2 regions of the Agrobacterium sp. 22-221-1 genome follow, and region 1 is predicted to be linked to the other one. Evidence: predicted binding sites of a transcription regulator. Region 1 holds the regulator's gene; the other holds the start of a gene.
The links. The regulator LexA, encoded in region 1, represses DNA repair genes until DNA is damaged. The targets are predictions, from matches to a motif close to TGTTCNNNNTGTGTTCNG.
Positions count from the first base shown of each region.

Region 2: the regulator LexA is predicted to act here: its motif matches at 7,024-7,041, upstream of ruvC (crossover junction endodeoxyribonuclease RuvC).

Region 1 is NZ_JBNWCL010000001.1:367,524-380,533, reverse strand. It holds gene ACQZ5N_RS01890 (TRAP transporter substrate-binding protein) at 1-959, shown strand, start outside; gene ACQZ5N_RS01885 (TRAP transporter small permease) at 1,080-1,613, shown strand; gene ACQZ5N_RS01880 (TRAP transporter large permease subunit) at 1,610-2,869, shown strand; gene lexA (transcriptional repressor LexA) at 3,117-3,839, shown strand; gene ACQZ5N_RS01870 (glutathione S-transferase family protein) at 4,118-4,795, shown strand; gene ACQZ5N_RS01865 (ComEC/Rec2 family competence protein) at 4,816-7,245, opposite strand; gene gltA (citrate synthase) at 7,553-8,842, shown strand; gene ACQZ5N_RS01855 (amino acid ABC transporter ATP-binding protein) at 8,916-9,650, opposite strand; gene ACQZ5N_RS01850 (amino acid ABC transporter permease) at 9,628-10,287, opposite strand; gene ACQZ5N_RS01845 (amino acid ABC transporter permease) at 10,284-10,955, opposite strand; gene ACQZ5N_RS01840 (transporter substrate-binding domain-containing protein) at 11,038-11,823, opposite strand; gene ACQZ5N_RS01835 (GntR family transcriptional regulator) at 11,830-12,540, opposite strand; gene lpxB (lipid-A-disaccharide synthase) at 12,705-13,010, opposite strand, start outside.
Region 2 is NZ_JBNWCL010000003.1:228,425-236,664, forward strand. It holds gene ACQZ5N_RS06745 (TIGR00282 family metallophosphoesterase) at 79-903, shown strand; gene ACQZ5N_RS06750 (MBL fold metallo-hydrolase) at 1,017-1,859, shown strand; gene ACQZ5N_RS06755 (pyridoxamine 5'-phosphate oxidase family protein) at 1,898-2,401, opposite strand; gene ACQZ5N_RS06760 (YebC/PmpR family DNA-binding transcriptional regulator) at 2,596-3,342, shown strand; gene ACQZ5N_RS06765 (LLM class flavin-dependent oxidoreductase) at 3,397-4,398, opposite strand; gene ACQZ5N_RS06770 (methyl-accepting chemotaxis protein) at 4,527-6,836, opposite strand; gene ruvC (crossover junction endodeoxyribonuclease RuvC) at 7,083-7,595, shown strand; gene ruvA (Holliday junction branch migration protein RuvA) at 7,628-8,240, shown strand, end outside.

The DNA.
Region 1 (13,010 bases):
CACTGGCGGCGCCGGCCATTCTGACGACAGCCCGCAACGCCCGGGCCGCCACGACGCTGACGCTCGGCCATGGCGCGGCGCCCGGCAATCCGCGCACGATCGCGGCCGCGAAATTCGCGGAACTCGTTGCCCAGAAAACCGAAGGCCGCGTGGCGATCAATGTCGCCGGTTCGGAAACGCTTGGCAGCGACGCCGCCATGCTGACCAGCCTGCGCACCGGGGCGCTTGATTTCACCGCCAACAGCCAGGGTCCGGTTTCGAGCGTTGTTCCAGAACTCGCGGCGCTCGGCCTGCCCTTCCTGTTCAGCAACGCTGATCAGGCGATCAAGGTACTCGAAGGCGATGTCGGCGCATCGCTCGATGCGCGTTTCCAGAAGGTCGGCATCGTGCCGCTCGACTGGTGGGACAACGGCATCCGCCATGTCTCCAATTCCAAACACGCCATCACCAAGCCGCAGGACGTCGCGGGCCTGAAAATCCGTACCCCCGCCGACCCGATGACCATGGATATTTTCAAGGCGCTCGATGCGGCGACGGTTCAGATTGCCTTCGGCGAACTCTACATCGCGCTTCAGCAGGGCGTCGTCGACGGGCAGGAAAATCCGCTGGTGAATATCGAAAGCTCCAAGCTTTACGAGGTCAACAAGCATATCAGCCTCACCGCCCATAAATGGGAATCCACCCCGTTCCTGATGTCCAAATTCGCCGAGGGGCGGCTGGGCAAGGATTTCGAGGCGGTCAAGGCGGCTGCGAAGGAGGCAGGCGCGCTTCAGCGCAAACTCTCGGCGGAAAAGGCAAGCGCGTCTCTGGCCGCCTTCAAGGCCAATGCCGCCATCGAGGTGGTGGAAGACATCGACCACGCCGCTTTCGCGAAAGCGACCGCGCAGGTGCTGGAGACATGGAAGCAGAAGCCCTTCGGCGATTTCGTCGCCGAGCTGGAAAAGGCCGCCAAAGGCTAATGATCAGGATGCCGGGCCGGTTCAAGCCGCCCGGCCTCACCTTCATGTCCACCGACAGGATCGGCGGGAGCCTCGCTCACGCCGACATTCATACGGTTTCAGTTTTCAGGAGATGCGCCAATGCTCGAAGGAGCCTTGTCCGCCGCCAATCGCGTTGACAGTTTCATCGCCATCCTCTGCCGCATCATCATCGTGGCAACCGGCATTCTGCTCACGGTCATCATGACCGCAAACGTCATCGTCCGCTATCTATCGACATCCGGCGGGCTGGATTTTGCGGAAGAACTGCCGACCATGCTGTTTCCATGGTTCATCGTCGCCGGCATTACCCTTGCCGCGCAGAGCGGCGCGCATATGGCGGTTGAATGGATCTATGACAAGTTCGACGAACGCGGCAAGGTGGCGGTTCTGCTGTTCGCCAATCTCGTGACGGTCGCAAGCTTCGTCATTCTCGCGCAGCAGGCGCTTGTCGTCGCCGAGATCGCCGGCGCGGAAATCAGCCCTGTGCTGCAACTGCCCAACAGCATCGGATATTATTCCATCGCCTTCGGCGCAGCACTGGTCTCGGTCACCACCGCAACCGCGAGCCTGCGCATTCTCTCCGGCGGCTGGCATGCCCGTCCGCACGGTGCAACCGAGGAGATGCCGCTATGACCATCGTGATGATCATTGCATTTTGTATTCTCATGATGATTGCGGTTCCGGTCGGTTATGCGCTGATCATCTCTGCGGGCGTCGCCGTACTGTGGAACGGTTATGTGCCGCTCTCGATCGTGGCGCAGCAGGTTTACGACCAGACGCAGTCTTTCCCGATGCTAGCGCTGCCGTTCTTCATGCTCGCGGGCACGCTGATGCTCGGCGGCAAACTCGGAACCCAGCTTCTGGAACTCGCCTCCAAGGCCATGCAGCGCTGGCGCGGCGGCCCGCTTTCCACCACCGTCATTTCCTCGGTCGTGTTCGGCGGCGTTTCCGGCTCGGCGGTCGCCAATGCGAGCGCGCTCGGTTCGGTGCTCATTCCGTGGCAGAAGCGCCAGGGCTACCCCGCTCCCCTCTGTGCGGCCAACAATGCCACCTCGGCGGTCATCGATGTGCTCATCCCGCCGTCGATCCCGATGATCCTCTATTCATTGGTCAGCGGCGTCAGCATCGCCAATCTGTTCATCGCCGGCATTCTGCCGGGCCTGCTCATGGCCGTCGGTTTCATCTTCGTCTGCTGGGCCATTGCCGTGCGGCGGGGCTATGCGGTGCGAGACGAAAGCTTTCGCAAGCGCGATCTGGCACTACTTGCATTCCGCAGCCTGCCGGCGATCCTTCTGCCGATCCTGATCATCCTCGGCCTGCGCTTCGGCTTTGCAACGCCGACCGAAGTGGCCGTTCTTTCTGTCGTCTATTCGCTCGTGCTCAGCATCTTCTTCTACCGCGATCTGACGTGGAAGCGTTTCTGCGACAATTTCGTCGAGGCAGGCTCTGCAACCGGCGTCGTCATGCTCGTCATCATGGGCAGTGCGGCGGTGGGCTGGGTGCTTACCTTCGATCAGGCGCCCCAGCATTTCGCCACCTGGGTGGCCGAGAATATCTCCAACCCGATCCTGATCATTCTCATGATGAACATCCTGATGCTGATCATCGGCATGCCGCTCGATCTGCCGCCGTCGATCCTGCTGCTCGGACCGATCTTCGTGCCGCTTGCGGATATGATCGGGCTCGACCGGGTGCAGCTCGGCATGATGATGGTCATCAATCTCGGTATCGGGCTCTATACGCCACCGATCGGCACCACGCTCTTCATCTCGTCCTCCATAGCCAGAGCGCCGCTCGGCGCAACGACGAGGGAATTGTGGCCGTTCTTCACCATGGCGATGCTGCTTCTCATCGCGGTCAGCTTCATTCCTGCCCTCACGATCTACTAACATAAGAGCCGTAGCAAACGGCTGCCAGAAACCACCGGCCGGGTCTCCCCGGTCGGTGGTTTTAGTATTCAAGATGTGCCGCTTACATCGTTCAATCTGCTTTGTTCATGGTTTCGACGATCAAATCACGATCTGCGATGCACCCTTCACGAAATTTTAGGGGATTGCGGAACACATATGGAACATATAGTGTTCGTTCTGTATTTGTTTCGCGACTTCAACGACGATTCTCAAGGGTGTTTTCCTCATGCTCACGCGCAAACAGCAGGAATTGCTTCTCTTCATTCATGAAAGAATGAAAGAGTCCGGCGTGCCGCCCTCCTTCGATGAAATGAAGGACGCACTCGATCTTGCCTCCAAATCCGGCATCCACCGGCTGATCACCGCACTCGAGGAGCGCGGCTTCATTCGCCGGCTACCTAACAGGGCGCGGGCGCTGGAAGTGATCAAATTGCCTGAGGCCTATGCGCCGGGTGCAAGGCCGCAGCGCGGCTTCTCGCCGAGCGTCATTGAAGGCAGCCTCGGCAAGCCGAAGACGCCGGAGCCGGCCCCTGCCCCCAAGGCGCCGGCCAATGATCTCGGTGGCGCCGTCACCGTGCCGGTCATGGGCCGCATCGCCGCCGGTGTGCCGATTTCCGCCATCCAGAACAACACCCATGATGTGGCCGTGCCGGTCGACATGCTCGGCTCGGGCGAACATTACGCTCTGGAAGTCAAGGGCGACTCGATGATCGAGGCCGGCATTTTTGATGGCGATACCGTCATCATCCGCAACGGCAATACGGCCAATCCGGGCGATATCGTCGTAGCACTGGTGGATGATGAAGAAGCTACCCTGAAGCGTTTCCGCCGCAAGGGAGCCTCCATCGCTCTGGAAGCGGCCAATCCCGCCTATGAGACCCGTATTTTCGGACCGGATCGGGTGAAAATCCAGGGTAAGCTGGTTGGTCTGATCCGCCGCTACCATTAATTGGCACCCCGCCTTTTTTCGCTAGGGGCGTCATCGAGAGGATGACGCTCCCTTTGAGGCATCTTGGATTGTTCCCAGGAACAATGCGGCTCTGCGGAAGTAAAGAGAGGGTGCGTTTCGTTCTCGTCTCCGGGCGGTGACGCGAGTTTGCCTCTTTCTTTCTCCCTGCCCTCACATTCCCATTCATCAATGCGGCTTATGGGAGCCATGGATTATTTGCAATATTCCAAGGGCCATCCGTCGGTATAGAAATGCGCGTCATATCGGGGAAACACGTCATGTACGATCTTTATATCGCCAACAAGAACTATTCCTCATGGTCGCTGCGGCCCTGGGTATTGATGCGTACGCTCGGCATCGCCTTCGATGAAAAACTCGTTCCCTTCGGCGAAGGCGTTTCCTTCTCCACCTTCTCGCCGACCGGCAAGGTGCCCTGCCTTGTCGATGAGGGCGTGACGGTTTGGGAATCGCTGTCGATCGCCGAATATCTGGCGGAAAGACATCAGGGCGTCTGGGCGAGCGACAAGCAGGCAAGGGCCTGGTCACGGTCGGCAGCGAGCGAAATGCACGCGGGCTTTTCCTCGCTGCGCAATCTCTACCCGATGTCGGTCGGCATTCGCGTAAAACCGAAGGGTGGCGATACCGGGCTTGCGGCCGATATAAAGCGCATCGATACGCTGTGGAGCGAAGGCCTCGCGAAATTCGGCGGGCCTTTTCTTGCCGGCCAGAAATTCACGGCGGTCGATGCCTTCTTCTGCCCGGTGGCATTTCGTTTCCAGACTTATGGCGCGGAACTTTCGCCCGTAGCGAGAGCCTATTGCGACCGGCTGCTCGCCCTTCCCGCCATGCGCGAATGGTACGAGGCCGGGCTGAAGGAAGTCTGGCGCGATGCGGCGCATGAAGAGGAAATTAGCGGGATCGGCGAATTGACCGCGGATCTGCGCATCAAGGCCTGACGGTCCATGCTGGCGGCGCTCTATTGCGATGCCGCCAGCAACCGCATGACGGCATCGGGCACGTCGTGATCGAAACGGCCGCTTTTCCAGTCGTAATAGCGATGTTCGCTCCAGGGCCTGTCCATGCCGGCGATTGCGGCGCGCAGCCTGCCGACCACCCCTGCCTGATCGTTGCCGGCGAAGTCCATTTCCAGCGAACCGATCCGCCGCAGGATATCGCGGTTCAGCAGAAGTGCGCCCGAGCGGCATTGGGAAAAGGACGTTCTGCGGGAGACGATAACGATATCGGCAATATCGCAAGCCTTTCCGGCAAAGCGGCCGTCTTCCAGAACGATGATCCATTCGCCGCTTCCCGCGCGCGTAACGCACCATATGCCTTTGCTGCAAGTGAAAACGCTGGGCTCGGCGTCTCTCAGGGCCGCTGTCATCTGCCGTGCAACTGCACTCATCTCTTGCGGATCAAGCTTCGCCTTCGAGGCCAAAGCCACGGTTTTTGCCGTGGCCTCGGTCTTGAGAAAGACCGGCGGCACAGGCTGTTCCGGCAAAAGCAGCGCCCTTTGCCACTGGCCATAAACGAAACCCTGCGGCTGAGCCTTCGTCGTGTAGGCTTTGCCGTCCTCCAGCAGCGCCACTAGCTCGCCATCCTCGTGAACAAGCAAATCGGGCGGATCGCGATAGGCCGTGGCGGACGACAGGCCGAAGGCGAGGAATAGAAGCGGCATGCCCAGAAGCGCAAGCCGGCTGCGCAGCAAAGTCAGCAGCAGAAAACCAGCCGAGGCGAGCCCCAGAAACCACCCGTGAGGCCGCCCCGTCGCAGCGCTTCCGCCCCAGGACGCCACCTCCTGCGCAACCTCGATGACGAGGGCCATGCCGTATCCCATGACCTTCAGAAACGGAGCGTCGAGCCCGAAAGGCATCAGCAGCATGGCGACAAGGCCGAAAGGCATGACAATCAGCGACATCAGCGGCATGGCGGCCAGATTGGCGAAAAGTCCATAGGTGGTGACACGCTGAAAATGCTCGACCGAATAGATCGCCGTCGAAAGACCGCCTATCAGCGACGTCGTGATGACACCGCCGATGATGGCGCCCGCCGTTTGCGCCACCGTCATCCATGCCGGTTTGCGCCCGATGAACAGACGCTCGCGATCGATACGCCAGCGGCTCCAGGCGGCATAGGAGGCGACGAGCGCGATGGTCGCGGCAAAAGACATCTGAAAGCTCGGGCCCATGATTTCCGAGGGCGAAAAAGCGAGAATGACCAAAGCGGAAAGCGCGACATTCCTGAGGCTGAGCGAGGGTTGATCGAACAGCACCGCGATCAGCATCACCGACATCATCAGCCAGGCGCGTTCGGCGGAAACGGCAAAACCTGAAATCAGGTAATAAGCAAGCGTCATCAAGAGCGCGGCGAAAGCCGAAATCTTCTTCACGGGCCAGCGCTGTGCAAATGCCGGAAAAAGGCTGAAGGCAAGCCTCAGCCCCACAAAGAATATGCCCGACGCCAGCGCCATGTTAAGCCCGGATATGGCGACGATATGGGCAAGGCCGGAGAGCCGCAACGCTTCCATTGTTTCGGCGGATATGGCCTGTCTCTCATCGGTGACGATGGAGGCGGCAAAAGCGCCGGCATCGCCGCCGATGGTGTTGCGGATGCGTTCGGCAATGGCGGTGCGAAGGCCATAGAGCCGCATGTCGGCCCATTCCAGCCAGTCCGTCTTCGCGCCAATGCCGGGTGAAACGACCGTCTGTGGCGGCTTATAGAAGAATCCGGTCGCGCCTATGCCCCTGAAATAGGAGGCGAAGGCGAAATCATTGAGCCCCGGCAAGGCCGGGCCGGATGGCGGCGAAAGCCGCGCCTTGCCGCGAATGGTCGCGCCGAGTGCAGCGGGCTCGCCTCCCCCGCGTGACAGGAGTGAGACCTTGCCCGGCGGGCGTGACAATGCAGGCGCTTCCGTTGCGGTGAGTTGCACCACATATCGCCAGTCCCCGCGCGCATCCACCTCCCGACGGGTCACCGTGCCGGTAATGGTGGTGGTGACGGGCGTATCCAGCACCACCGTTCCCGCACGCCATGTTTCGACCCCGGCGAAAAGCATGCCCAGCAAAAGCAGCGCGCAAAGGCCGCAGGCCGTCGCTGCGAAGCCCGAGCGATATTTCGCGAAGAACGCCAGACCGACGGCGATGAGACATGTGATCGCCAGAACGGAGAATGAAGGCGAGGTATTGAGGGAAAACCAGAGGATCGCACCGCAGCCGATGAAAACCGGAACGAAAAGAAAATCGTGGCCGAATGCGCGCTCCTCGGCGAAGCATGCGGCGATTTTTTGAGAGGCGACAGCTCGCAGGTTCGGCTTGCCGACAAGGGCGGGCGTGTCATATGTCGCAACATCGCCGGTTCTGCGAAGCGGATAAAGGATTTCCGCCGTGCCGGGCAAATCGCCCTGCATCGTTTCGGCATGTCTGAAATGCTGTTTTTCCCCTTGACCGAGCAATCCGCGCCGCGCCCCTGCCGCACCGGGAACAGGTTTGCAGGCGGATGCGAGGGATTGCAATCCTTTCCTTTAACCCTGCGTTGACTGAGATTGAATTGCCATCACCGGGAAAGACGGAAGCAAGGCAATTGCGTTTGCCGCAATGCACAATTTGACCTTTGGATAGCTTGGCATCTGCGCAAGGATCATATAGCTAATCGGTAGACGCTTAACCGCGGGGCGTGTCTCAACGCCCCCACCCGCATGTTTTCGGAGGATCAGTATGACGGAAAAAAGCGCTACAGTGACACTTGGCGAAAAGCAGGTCGAACTCCCGGTCAGGGAAGGCACGATCGGACCAAGCGTCGTCGATATCGCCACGCTGTACAAGCACACGGGCTCTTTCACTTACGACCCGGGTTTCACGTCGACGGCCTCCTGCGAATCCAAGATCACCTATATCGACGGTGACGAAGGCGTTCTCCTGCATCGTGGTTTCCCCATCGAGCAGCTCGCCGAACAGGGCGACTTCCTGGAAACCTGCTATCTGCTGCTTTACGGCGAACTGCCGACCGCGGCTCAGAAGAAGGACTTCGACACCCGCGTCACGCGCCACACCATGGTGCATGAGCAGATGAGCCGGTTCTTCACCGGCTATCGCCGCGATGCGCATCCGATGGCCGTCATGTGCGGCACGGTCGGCGCCCTCTCTGCCTTCTATCACGACTCGACCGACATCACCGATCCGCACCAGCGCATGGTCGCTTCGCTGCGCATGATCGCCAAGATGCCAACGATCGCCGCCATGGCCTACAAGTACCATATCGGCCAGCCCTTCGTTTACCCGAAGAACGATCTCGATTACGCCTCCAACTTCCTGCACATGTGCTTTGCCGTGCCCTGCGAGGATTACAAGGTCGATCCGGTTCTGGCCCGCGCCATGGACCGCATCTTCATCCTGCATGCCGATCACGAGCAGAACGCTTCCACCTCCACGGTGCGTCTTGCAGGTTCGTCGGGTGCGAACCCCTTCGCCTGTATCGCGGCTGGCATTGCCTGCCTCTGGGGCCCGGCTCACGGCGGCGCCAACGAAGCGGCGCTCAACATGCTGAACGAAATCGGCACGGTTGACCGCATTCCGGAATACATCGCCCGCGCCAAGGACAAGAACGACCCGTTCCGCCTGATGGGCTTTGGCCACCGCGTCTACAAGAACTACGACCCGCGCGCCAAGATCATGCAGAAGACGATGTACGAAGTGCTGGAAGCCACCGGCAATTCCGACGATCCGATCATGCAGGTCGCGCTGGAACTGGAAAAGATCGCCCTTTCCGACCCCTACTTCGTCGAAAAGAAGCTTTACCCGAACGTCGACTTCTATTCCGGCATTACGCTGAAGGCGCTCGGCTTCCCCACGACCATGTTCACCGTTCTCTTCGCTCTTGCCCGCACCGTCGGCTGGATCGCACAGTGGAACGAAATGATCGAAGATCCGCAGCAGCGCATCGGCCGTCCGCGCCAGCTCTATACGGGCGCCGGCAAGCGCGACTACGTTCCAGTTTCCAAGCGCTAAGCCGCGAAACCCCATAAATCAAAGGCCGGCAGGTTTTTCCGCCGGCCTTTTTTGTTGAGCATCCGAATAGTTCTCAGTGGCGTGCAGCGACGCCCAGGAACTGCTTCAGTTCCGGTGTTGCGGGATTGGAGAAGACCTCTTCCGGTGGGCCTATTTCATGCACCCTGCCCTCATGCATAAAGACGACGCGGGAGCAGACGTCGCGCGCAAATTTCATTTCATGCGTCACCATCAGGAGCGTCATACCTTCAGCGGCGAGTTCCCGCACCACGGCCAACACTTCCGCGACAAGTTCGGGATCGAGAGCCGAGGTGATCTCATCGCAGAGCAGCGCGATGGGCTGCATGGCGAGTGCACGGGCAATGGCGACGCGCTGCTGCTGGCCGCCGGACAATTCATCGGGATAGGCATCGAACTTGTGCGCCAGCCCGACCCGTTCCAGCATCTTGCGGGCAACAGCTTCGGCTTCCGGCTTCGGCGTCTTTTTCACCACGGTCTGCGACAGCATGACGTTGCCGCCAACAGTCTGGTGCGGGAAGAGATTGAACTGCTGGAAGATCATGCCGACCTTCAGCCGCAGGGCTTTCAGATGCAGATCGTCTTCGAGAAGCTGCGCGCCGGCGACCGATATGGAACCGGCCGAAATCGTCTCCAGCCCGTTGATGCAGCGAAGCAGGGTCGATTTGCCCGATCCGCTCTTGCCGATGATGGCGATGACCTCGCCCGGCTCCACATCGAGGTTGATGCCCTTCAGTACCTCGTTGCTGCCATAGCTTTTGCGGACTTCAGTGATTTCGATGAGCGACATTGAGCTTCCTTTCGAGGATCTGGCTGCTCTTAGACAGAGGCCAGCACAGCGCGAAATAGATGAGGGCGACGAGGCCATAAACGGTGAAGGGCTGGAAGGTGGCATTGGTGACGACCGTGCCGGCCTTGGACAGTTCTACGAAACCGATGATCGAGGTCACGGCCGTTCCCTTGATGACCTGCACGAAGAAACCGACGGTCGGCGGAATGGCGACCCGCATGGCCTGCGGCAGGATGACATAACGCATCTGCTGCAGGCGTCCCATGGCAAGGCTCGCCGATGCCTCCCACTGGCCCTTGGCGACGGATTCAACGCAGCCGCGCCAGATTTCGGTGAGGAAGGCAGCTGCCCACAGGATCAGCGTCAAGCCCGCCGCCAGCCAGGCCGGCACATCGATGCCGAACAGGCCGAGGCCGAAAAAGGCGATGAAGAGCTGCATCAAAAGCGGCGTACCCTGAAAAAGCTCGACATAATAGCGTGCGAAAGCCCGCATCGATTTTTTCCGGGAAATGCGCATGAACAGCAGAAGCAGCGCCACCATGCCGCCGCCGACGAAGGAGACGAGCGACAGCAGTACGGTCCAGCGCGTGGCGAGCAGCAGGTTTCTGAGAATATCCCAGGTGGAGAATTCGATCATCGGACACTCCTGCGCGGAAAGATGAGGTTGCCGCCCATGACAAGCACCTGCCGGAGAAGGATGGCGAGCACGAGATAAATGACGGTGGAGACCATATAGGCTTCGAAGGCGCGGAAGGTGCGCGACTGGATGAAATTGGCTGCGAAGGTCAAATCCTCGGCGGCGATCTGCGAGACGACCGACGAGCCGAGCATGACGATCACCACCTGCGATGAAAGCGCCGGCCAGATGCGTTGCAGCGAGGGCACCAGAACCACATGCCGGAAGGTTTCGAAACGGGTCATGGCAAGGCTTGCCCCCGCCTCGAACTGTCCCTTCGGCGTCGCCTGGATGCCGGCGCGGATAATCTCGCAGCTATAGGCCCCGAGATTGACCACCATGGCGATATTGGCGGCGGTCAGTTCCGACAATTGCACGCCAAGCGACGGCAGGCCGAAAAAGATAAAAAACAATTGTATGAGGAATGGCGTGTTGCGAATTAGCTCCACATAGGTCGCGACCGGCGGCCGCAGCCATTTGGGCCCGAGCGCACGCACCCAGGCGCAGACGATGCCGAGGGCGATACCGAGAACGCCGCCGATGGCAATCAATTCCAGCGTAACGGCGATGCCTTTGGCGATCTGCGGATAATAGTCGAGAAGCCATGCAAAATCGAATGTGTATTTCACCCGATGCTTCCTTTCGGCGAGGACAAACCATGCGCCGGTCCTGCTTCAAGGCAAGGCCGGCGCATGCATTTTTCCGGGTTGCTCAGAGATCCTTGGGCAGGTCGGTTTTCAGCCATTTCTGCGCGATCGTGTTCAAGGAACCATCGGTCTTTGCGGTGGCGATGATGGCGTTGACCTTTTCAAGCAGCGCCGGCTGTTCCTTGTTCAGGCCGATATAGCAGGGCGAATTCTTGATCAGGAACTTCAGCTCGGGGCGCTTTGGCGGGTTCTTGGCGAGAATGGCGGCGGCCACGACATTGCCCGTGGCCACGGCCTCAACCTGGCCGGCGAGGAAGGCCGAGATCGTGCCGTTATTGTCCTCATAACGCTTGATGGTCGTATCGGCAGGCGCCACCTTCGTCAGCTCCAGATCCTCGACGGCGCCACGGGTGACGCCGACGGTCTTGCCGGACAAATCCTCCGCCTTGGTGACGGCAACCGCGTCCGGAGCGAACACGCCGTTGAAGAAGGGCGCATAGGCGGTGGAGAAGTCGATGACCTTTTCACGGTCCGGGTTTTTACCGAGGCTCGAAATGACGAGATCGACCTTGTTGGTCTGCAGATAGGGAACGCGGTTGGCGCTGGTCACCGGCACGAGTTCGACCTTCACGCCCAGCTTCTCGCCGATCAGATTGGCGACGTCGATATCATAACCCTGCGGGGCCATATCCGTGCCGACGCTGCCGAAGGGCGGGAAATCCTGCGGAACGGCAACGCGGATCGTGCCGCGGGAGGTGATATCACCGAGCGCATCGGCAAAGGCTGCGGGCGAAAAGCCGAGCGTTGCGGAAATTGCGGCAATGGCAAGCAATGAACGTCTGGAAATCATTGGGAATTACTCCTTGGGGCTTGAGGAAAGAGGCTGCAATGAAAGGGAATTACGAAGCTCGTAGAGCGGATCTGGCCTGCGGGTGAGATCGAGACCGGTTTCGACTTCGTCGAGATGGCGGATGGCGAGTTCGGCGGCGCCATGAAAATCGGCAGCCTTGATCGCTTCGAAGATACGGCAATGTCCGTCATGCGATTGCTGCGCATGGAAATCGGACTGATAGAGCATGGAAATGAGGATGGTTCTGGCCGTCAGGTCGCGCAGCGTTTCGACGATGATGTCGTTGCCGGCGATTTCAGCGATGCGAATGTGGAAGTCGCCCATCAGGCAGGTCAGGCGCTGGCGGTCGCCTTTGGCAATCGCCGCCTTCTCCTCATCGAGATGATCGGCGAGGATGGCGATGCCTTCCGGGCTGACGCCGGAAAGATTGCGCAAGAGCCCATATTCGATGATGCGCCGTGCTTCATAGACCTTGATGGATTCTTCGGCGGAAGGCTCCACCACGAACCAACCCCGGCGCGGGATGACGGTGACGATGCCGCGCGTCTCCAGCCGCATCATCGCTTCGCGAATGCGCGTGCGCGACACGCTGAAAAGGCTGGCGAGCTGGTTCTCGCTGAGGCGGGTGCCCGGACGGATACGCGCGGAAAGAATGCCTGAGATGATGGCGTCTTCTACCGCGCTCTGGGCGCTTTCTGATGTATGGCTATCTTGCATACAAGATTGAAAGCAAGAGGTGTGCCAGACGGAAATTTATGGGCCGGGAGCCATCCGATGGTCAGCCGTTTGCCACACTAACGATCAAATGCAGTAAAATCGCGCCCTCGCCTGCCTGCATCGGCAGCAGTGACGGCAGCCCGTGGGATAGAGTGCTTATATAATTATTGTGAGGGACGAGCCTTGCTCTTCAGGACATCCAGAAGAATGCGCGCGCCGGTTTCGCCCGGAGGCACATCCGTATGCAAACGCTGCTGCACGAGTGCATATCCTTCGAGCATCGCCTGCCGCTCAGTGGTGTCGGAAGACAGACGCTCTGCCCAGCGCAGCATCGAGCCTGCCCTTACCACCTCGTTGAAATATTCCGGCACGACGGCGTAGTCGGCAATCAGGTTCGGCAGAGCCCCTGTCCAGGTCTTTACCCGCTTGCTCAGCATGGTGAAAATCCAGTCGGTCTTGTAGACCGAGAT
Region 2 (8,240 bases), on a different contig from region 1:
AAAACCGGGTTCCACTTTTCCTGGAAATGCACTAGAGGGGACGAAATATAGAAACATGCGCAAGATCGGGGCGGGTGAATGAGGCTTCTTTTTCTCGGAGATATGGTTGGCAAGACCGGACGCACGGCTGTCTGGGAGCGGTTGCCGGGGCTGATTTCCGACCTGAAGCTGGATTTCGTCATCGTCAACGGTGAAAACGCTGCCGGCGGTTTCGGTATCACCGAGGATATCTATCTCGAGACCATCAATGCCGGCGCCGATGTGGTAACGACCGGCAACCACGTCTGGGACCAGAAGGAAGCGGTTTCCTTCTGTGAGCGCCATGACCAGTTCCTGCGGCCCGCCAATTATCCGGATGGTACGCCGGGCAAGGGCTCGGGCATTTTTTACGCTCGCAACGGCGCGCGCATACTGGTTGCCAACATCATGGGCCGGGTCTTCATGCATCCGGAACTGGACGATCCCTTCAAGTCGGCGGAAAACATTCTTGCCGCCTGCCCGCTGAAGGAACAGGCCGACGCCATCATTTTCGATTTCCACGCGGAAGCGACCAGCGAAAAACAGTGTTTCGGCCATTTCGTCGATGGGCGCGCTAGCTTCGTCGTCGGCACTCACACCCATGTTCCGACCGCCGATGCCCAGATATTGAATGGCGGAACCGCCTACATGTCGGATGCCGGCATGTGCGGCGACTATGACAGTTCGCTTGGCATGGAGAAGGAAGAGCCGATCAACCGCTTCATTTCCAAAATGCCGAAGGGCCGTTTCGAGGCAGCGAGCGGACCTGCGACGATCTGCGGCGTCGGCGTTGAGATTTCCGACCGAACCGGACTGGCGGAAAAGATTGCGCCGCTGCGCATCGGGCCGCGGCTTTCGGAAACCCTGCCGTCCTTCTGGGTTTAATCTTCCCCGACGCGTTCACAATGACGAGAGTGTGAGCCTTCCGTTGCTCTTGTAACTGGACGCTCGCCAAAACCTGTCCCATCCTCTCAGCTTCGCAAGTTCAGGGGAGTGGCGTGATGCTGCGCGTGCTAATGCTTGCAATAACTGGGCTGATCGCCTGTTCGGGAGCGGCCTTCTCCCAGACGGCGAGCCGTCCTCCCGTCAGCCAGTGCCAGGCGATCGCCAGCAACATTCCGGGCGTCATGTTCGCGAGCTTCAATCCGCCGGGTGTTCAGCTGGCGCAAGCTGCGGCAAAGGAAGAGGTGAAGATCAGCTTCATCGGCCATTCCACCTATCTGATCGAAAGCCCCGGCGGTGTGACCATCGCCACCGATTATAACGGCGTCTATCGTCCGCCAGTCACGCCGACGGTGGTGACGATGAACCGGGCGCATTCGACGCATTTTACCCTCAGTCCGGACCCGGCCATTCAATATGTGCTGCATGGCTGGAGCGATACGCCGGGAGAAAAGGCCGAGCACAAGGTTCTGGTGGGCGATGTCTATATCCGCAATGTCGCAACCGATATCCGCAACCGCTGGGGCGATTACGAGTCCTTCCAGGAGAACGGCAATTCCATCTTCATCTTCGAGGTTGCCGGGCTGTGCATCGGCCATCTCGGGCATCTGCATCATGAGTTGACGGATACGCATTATGCCGAGATCGGCCGTCTGGATGTGCTGATGGTGCCGGTGGATGGCGGGCTGACCATGGGTGCCGACAGCATGAGCCGGGTGGTCAAGCGCCTGCGCTCCGCGCTTATCCTGCCGATGCACCGCACCGGCCCGCCGCTGGAGCAGTTTCTGACGATGTTCGGCGAAAGTTTCCGTATTGCCTATGCGACCGATCCGGTGATCCGCGTTTCGATGAGGAACCTTCCCCGCCAGCCGCAGATACTGGTGCCGAAAGGCATGTAGCATGGCGACGGGCGAGGAAGTCCGGGGAGAGCCGTTTCTCAGGCAAAGGTGAGATGCTGGCGAACGCCGACGTCAGGGGTCTTGTCATCTGACATGTTCGCCTTGGCGATTTCCCAGCCGAATTTCAGCGTGCTGTCCGTCGAAGCCCAGATATCGGCATCGTCGACATGCAACGCCAGCATGGTCAGTTGCGGGTCGCTTTTGCCGTGCTCGTACCATGCCGCCGTGACGGAGTTCCAATATTCGTCGATCTTGGTTTTGTCATCGCGCGCTTCGAGGATGCCTGAAAGGCAAGCGTGGTAGTCATGGTCCTTGCCCACCACGCAGAAATGCGCCCGGGAGCCGGATTTCAGCGATTTCACCAGATCGGTGTCTTTTTTGGAGAAAAACCAGATGGTGTTGGTCTTGGGGTCAGCATGAGGCGCCATGGGCTGCATGTGGTTGTGCAGTCCCTCCAGCCCGAGCATGCCGGCATGGACGGAATTGATCTCGTCCCAGAGCTGGCGGGCCGGTGCTTCTCGTGCTTCAGTCAGGCTGACCATATGTTTTCTCCTTCGGGTGTCATGCTGCGACGGAGGAAAAATGCCCTGTTCCGCCGCGTTCATGATCAGAACGAAGAGCGGATAAATCAGTTCCTTCTGTTGTTGCGGCAAGAGAAAGCGCTTGCGGGGTTGAATGGCGCGGCTATCGCACTTATAAGGCCCGCAATCTCCAAATTACGACAATCAGGTTTTCCATGGCTGGTCATTCACAGTTCAAGAACATCATGCACCGCAAGGGCAAGCAGGACTCCGTGCGGTCCAAAATGTTTTCCAAGCTTGCGCGCGAAATCACCGTTGCGGCAAAGACGGGCATGCCCGACCCGAACATGAACCCGCGCCTGCGTCTGGCGATCCAGAACGCCAAGGCCCAGTCCATGCCCAAGGACAACATCGAGCGTGCGATCAAGAAGGCGTCCGGCGCCGATGGCGAGAACTATGACGAAGTCCGTTACGAGGGTTACGGCCCGGGTGGCGTTGCCGTCATCGTCGAGGCCCTGACCGACAACCGCAACCGCACCGCCTCCAACGTTCGCTCCATCTTCACCAAGGCCGGTGGTGCGCTTGGCGAAACCGGTTCGGTCTCCTTCTCCTTCGACCGCGTCGGCGAAATCTCCTACAAGGCTGAAGTCGGCGATGCCGACAAGGTCATGGAAGCCGCCATCGAGGCCGGTGCCGACGACGTCGAATCTTCCGAAGATGGTCACACCATCATCTGCGGTTTCGAAGCGATGAACGAGGTTTCCAAGGCGCTGGAAGGCGTGCTGGGCGAAGCCGAAAGCGTCAAGGCCATCTGGAAGCCGCAGAACACGGTGCCGGTGGATGAAGAAAAGGCGCAGTCGCTGATGAAGCTCATCGACAATCTCGAAGACGATGACGACGTGCAGAACGTCTATTCCAACTTCGAAGTGTCCGAAGAAATTCTCGCCAAGCTTTCCGCCTGACGTCTCATATTTCAAAAAAAAGCCCCGGTAGCGATCCGCTCCGGGGCTTTTTGTTTAGGCGGCCTTCTTTATGGAGGTCCGCACGTCGGCAAAAATCTCCACGGATCGCAGCCGCTTTTCGATGTCATGGATCGGCATGGAAATGATCAGTTCATCCGCCTGCGTTTCCGCCAGGAAACCGTCGAGATGGCGCTGGATCGTCTCAGGCGAGCCCACAGCTGCGAAACGCAGCGTGTGTTCGACAGAGAAACGCTCCATCTCGTTCCAGTAATCGTCCATGCTGTGCACCGGCTTCGGAAACTGCGTGCGCACGTTGCGGCGCAGGTTGACGAATTGCTGCTGCGACGAGGTGAAGAGATGTTGCGCCTCCTCGTCCGTATCGGCGCTGACCCCCATCACACCCACCATCACATAGGGCTTGTCCAGCACTTCAGAGGGCTGGAAGCGCTCGCGATAGATATGGATCGCTTCCATCAGCATATCGGGCGCGAAATGCGAGGCGAAGGAATAGGGCAGGCCGAGGGCTGCGGCGAGATGCGCGCTATAGGTGCTGGAGCCGAGCAGCCAGATCGGCACGTTGGAATTCATGCCCGGCACGGCGAGAATGGCCTGATCCTGCTGCGGCGGGCCGAGGTAACGCTGGAGTTCAACGATATCGTGCGGGAAGTTTTCCGCGCCGGCATCGAGATTGCGGCGCAGCGCCCGTGCCGTGCGCATGTCGGTTCCGGGCGCACGGCCGAGACCGAGATCGACACGGCCGGGAAGCAGCGCCGCAAGCGTGCCGAACTGTTCGGCGATGACGAGCGGGGAGTGGTTGGGCAACATGATGCCGCCGGAACCGACGCGGATATGTTTCGTCGCCGCGCCCACATGGGCGATGACGAGCGATGTCGCCGCACTGGCAATGCCCGGCATGCCGTGGTGCTCCGCCAGCCAGATGCGGTTATAGCCGTGTTCTTCGGCCTTGATCGCCATTCGGCGGGAATTTTCAAGCGCCTCGCTGACGCTCTCGCCTTCGCCGATGGGCGAAAGGTCGAGAATGGAAAAGGGGATCATCCGACGCTCCTGCGAAATTTAAATCTTTGCTGCGGATGTAAGGCGCGTGTCCCGATTTACCAGTGAAGTCGCGCAGAATTGAAGGATGGTTCAAAAAAATTGGGCCTCCGAAGAGGCCCATTTCTTTCTCAGCCTGCCCGCCGAATTTGTCGGGCGTTGTGATGGCCTGCCGCATCCCGGTCGGAAGCCAGCGTGAATTGTCCAAGCCTGCCATCCATTTCACCCGCTTCGGAGGCGAGATTGTGAATGGCGGCCGTCGTTTCTTCCACCATGGCGGCATTCTGCTGGGTCATGGTGTCGAGGCTGGCGACGGTGCTGTTGATTTCCGAGAGCGTGTGCGCTTCCTCGCGGGTGGAGTCCATGATCTCCTCGATGCGCGCGCTGATGGTCTGCACATGCTTGCCGATGCCGGAAAGCGACGTGCCTGCTTTTTCCACCAGCGCCACGCCGGCGGAAACCTCGTCGGTGGAGCGCTTCAGCAGACTGGTAATCTCCTTTGCGGCCGCCGCCGAACGCTGCGCCAGTTCGCGCACCTCCTGCGCCACGACCGCAAAGCCTTTGCCGGCTTCGCCCGCACGGGCTGCCTCCACGCCGGCATTGAGGGCGAGAAGATTGGTCTGGAAGGCGATTTCATCGATGACGCCGATGATCTGGTTGATCTGGCGTGATGAGGTCTGGATCGCCTCCATGGCGGCGATTGTCTGCTCCATCACGCGGCTGGATGCCGTGGCCTCCGCACTGGCGTCGTGGGCGATCCGCGTTGCCTGTTCGGCGCGTTCGATCTGGTCGCGGACGGCCTCTGTGATCGCCTTGATGGCGCTTGCCGTTTCGGTGATGGAGGCTGCCTGCCGCTCGGTGCGTTCGGCGAGCTGATCGGCTCCCACCCGCATCTCCTCGGAACCGCCACGAACGGCGGCGGAGTTGCCGCCGATGGCCTGCATGGTTTCGCTGAGCCGGGAAAGCGCCGTGTTGAAGTTATGGCGCAGGCTTTCGAGATCGTCGGGGAAGACGGTTTCGATACGATAGGCGAGGTTGCCGTTCGCCAGCCGGTCGAGACCTTCATCCAGGGAATGCACGACCATCTGCAGAGTGCCGGCCTCGGCCTCCCGTTCCGCAAGATGCGCGCGGCGGGCCGTTTCGGCTTCCTCCCGCGTGCGCGAAGCGGTTTCTTCCATCTCCCGCTGCAGGATGAGCTTTTCACGGAAACTACCGAGCGCCTGCGCCATGCGGCCGATCTCGTCCTTTCGGTCCTGATTGCCGATCTCCGCATCGAGACGGCCTGCGGCCACTTCGCCGGTCAGCCCGGCAAGCTTTTCCAGCGGTGCAAAGAGACGCCGCGCGAAAAAGGCCGTCGCCGCGCACATGGCCGCCAGAACGCAAAGGCCGATCACGGCAAGCGTGCCGGCAATCGAAACCGAGCCCGCATTCAATTCGCTGCGCAGCATGCTTTCCACCGCGAGATATTTTTCCCCGGCGAAGGAGAAGGGGCGGGCATAGGCATTGGCCTCGCCATCCGCACGGTCGATCTTGGCAATCGTCATGCCCGTCGTATTCAGCGCCTGCCCATGGAAACCATAGATTGCCGGATCGAGGCCGACCAGCCTGTTACCCTCCACGCCGATAACCTTGCCATCGGCGGAAACGATCGCGGATTGTTCGGAACTGCCGGCCGTCACACCCTTCGTGAGGATCTGGCTGAAGACCTCTTCCTTGACCCGGAAGAGGACGATGCCCTTGAAAGCGCCGAACTTGACGACCGGAACGCCGAAATAAATGCCGGCCTCTTTCGTGGCGGCATCAATGCGCAGGCCGGAGAAGCTGGTCTGCGCCACGTCGTTCACGGCCTTTTCGGCATTCGCGGCACCGCGTGCGAAAGCCGCGCCGAGGCCGCTTTCCGCCCAGGCGCCGCCTGCGACGGTTTCCCCGAAAGCCGATCCTTTCAGGTAAGAGTAATAGACCGTGCCTGCGGGATCGATGAAGAGAACGTCGCTGAACGGCGTTCCCTGCAGATAACCGCCAATATCCGTCTGGGTTTTTTCATGGGTGGAATAATAAAAGCCGCTCGGGCTTTCCGGCTTGATCAGCTTTTCCTTTTCGCCGAAGGGGTTTTCCTTGACGAAGACGCGCTGCAGTTCCGCCTTCGCGTCGCCGGAGTTCTTCTGCACGGTCGCCCAGCCGCTGCGCATGGAGACGACAGCCATTTGCAGGGATTCGATCTTGGCAATGGAATCCGCCTGTGTTTTCAGCTGCTCAAGACGCTCCTGGAGCATGTCGCCGCGAAAGACGAGAATGCTCTCCATGGATTTCGACGCCTGTTCTTCGAGAACGCCGCTGCTGCTCTGATAACCGAGAAGTGTCAGAGCCCCGGTCGAGATCGCCATAAGCGCCAGGAAAATCGCCAGCACTTTGGTGGATATGGAATGAAAACGGTTCAGCATGGCCGATGCAGCCCCCAATGCCGGATCAGTTCCCGCGCCAAGCATGTGGCGCCACCGGATGGCTGATATGGCTCAAATATTATGCTGCGGATCATCATGTCCGCAGCTCCCCTTTTTTGATTTTGTGGGGGAACAATGCGGTACGCGGTTTAAGCAGAGGTAAATGCTGCACTGCAAATTTGATGAATGTTGTCGTTTTGTTCACTTATCGCTGGCAGGGTCGCAGCCGGAAAGATAAGGTGCCTCATGCAAAAGACGATTCGAATCATCGGCATTGACCCCGGATTAAGGCGCACCGGCTGGGGGGTGATCGACACCCTCGGCAACAGCCTGCGGTTTGTCGCCTCCGGCACGGTGACGTCGGACGGTGATATGGATCTGGCCTCGCGGCTCTGCCAGCTGCATGACGGGCTAGCTGATATCGTGCACAGCCACCAGCCCGACGAGGCGGCGGTGGAGCAGACTTTCGTGAACAAGGATGCGGTTGCGACCCTGAAACTCGGCCAGGCGCGCGGCATCGCCATGCTGGTTCCGGCGCGCGCTGGATTGCCGGTCTTTGAATATGCGCCGAACGCGGTGAAGAAGGCCGTCATCGGCGTTGGGCACGGCGAAAAGCAGCAAATTCACATGATGCTGAAAATCCTGATGCCGAAGGCCGAATTCAAGGGTAACGATGCGGCGGACGCGCTCGCCATCGCAATCTGCCACGCCCATAATCGCGGCGGTGACAGGATGCGGCGACTGCTGGCGGCCGGTTGAATATTTAAAGTCTCATTGCAGCGGGCGGCATCATGATCGGAAAACTGAAAGGCAGCATCGAGGAAATCGGCGCGGACTATGTGCTGGTGGATGTGCACGGCGTCTGTTACGTCGCCTATTGTTCGGCGCGCACGCTGTCGAAAATCGGCTCCGTCGGGGAAGCGGTGGTGCTGTTCATCGAAACCTATGTGCGTGAGGACCAACTGAAGCTCTTCGGTTTTCTATCGGCGCTGGAGCGGGAATGGTTCAACCTGCTGCAGAGCGTGCAGGGTGTGGGCTCGAAAGTGGCCTTGGCCGTTCTTTCCACGCTGTCACCCTCCGAACTGGCCAATGCCATTGCGCTACAGGACAAAACGATGATCTCACGCGCGCCGGGCGTCGGGCCGAAGGTGGCGGTGCGTCTTGTGACCGAGCTTCGCAACAAGGCGCCGGCCTTCGCAGGAGAGGCTTCCGCCTCGATCGGCCTCAAGCAGGAGCTTGGCGAAGGCGTCGCATCCGCACCGGTGGCGGATGCCGTTTCCGCGCTCACCAATCTCGGCTATTCGCGCGACCAGGCCGCCAATGCGGTTGCCGCCGCGCTGAAGAACGGCGGGGAGGGCGGCGACAGCGCCAAGCTGATCCGGCTCGGGCTGAAAGAGCTTTCGC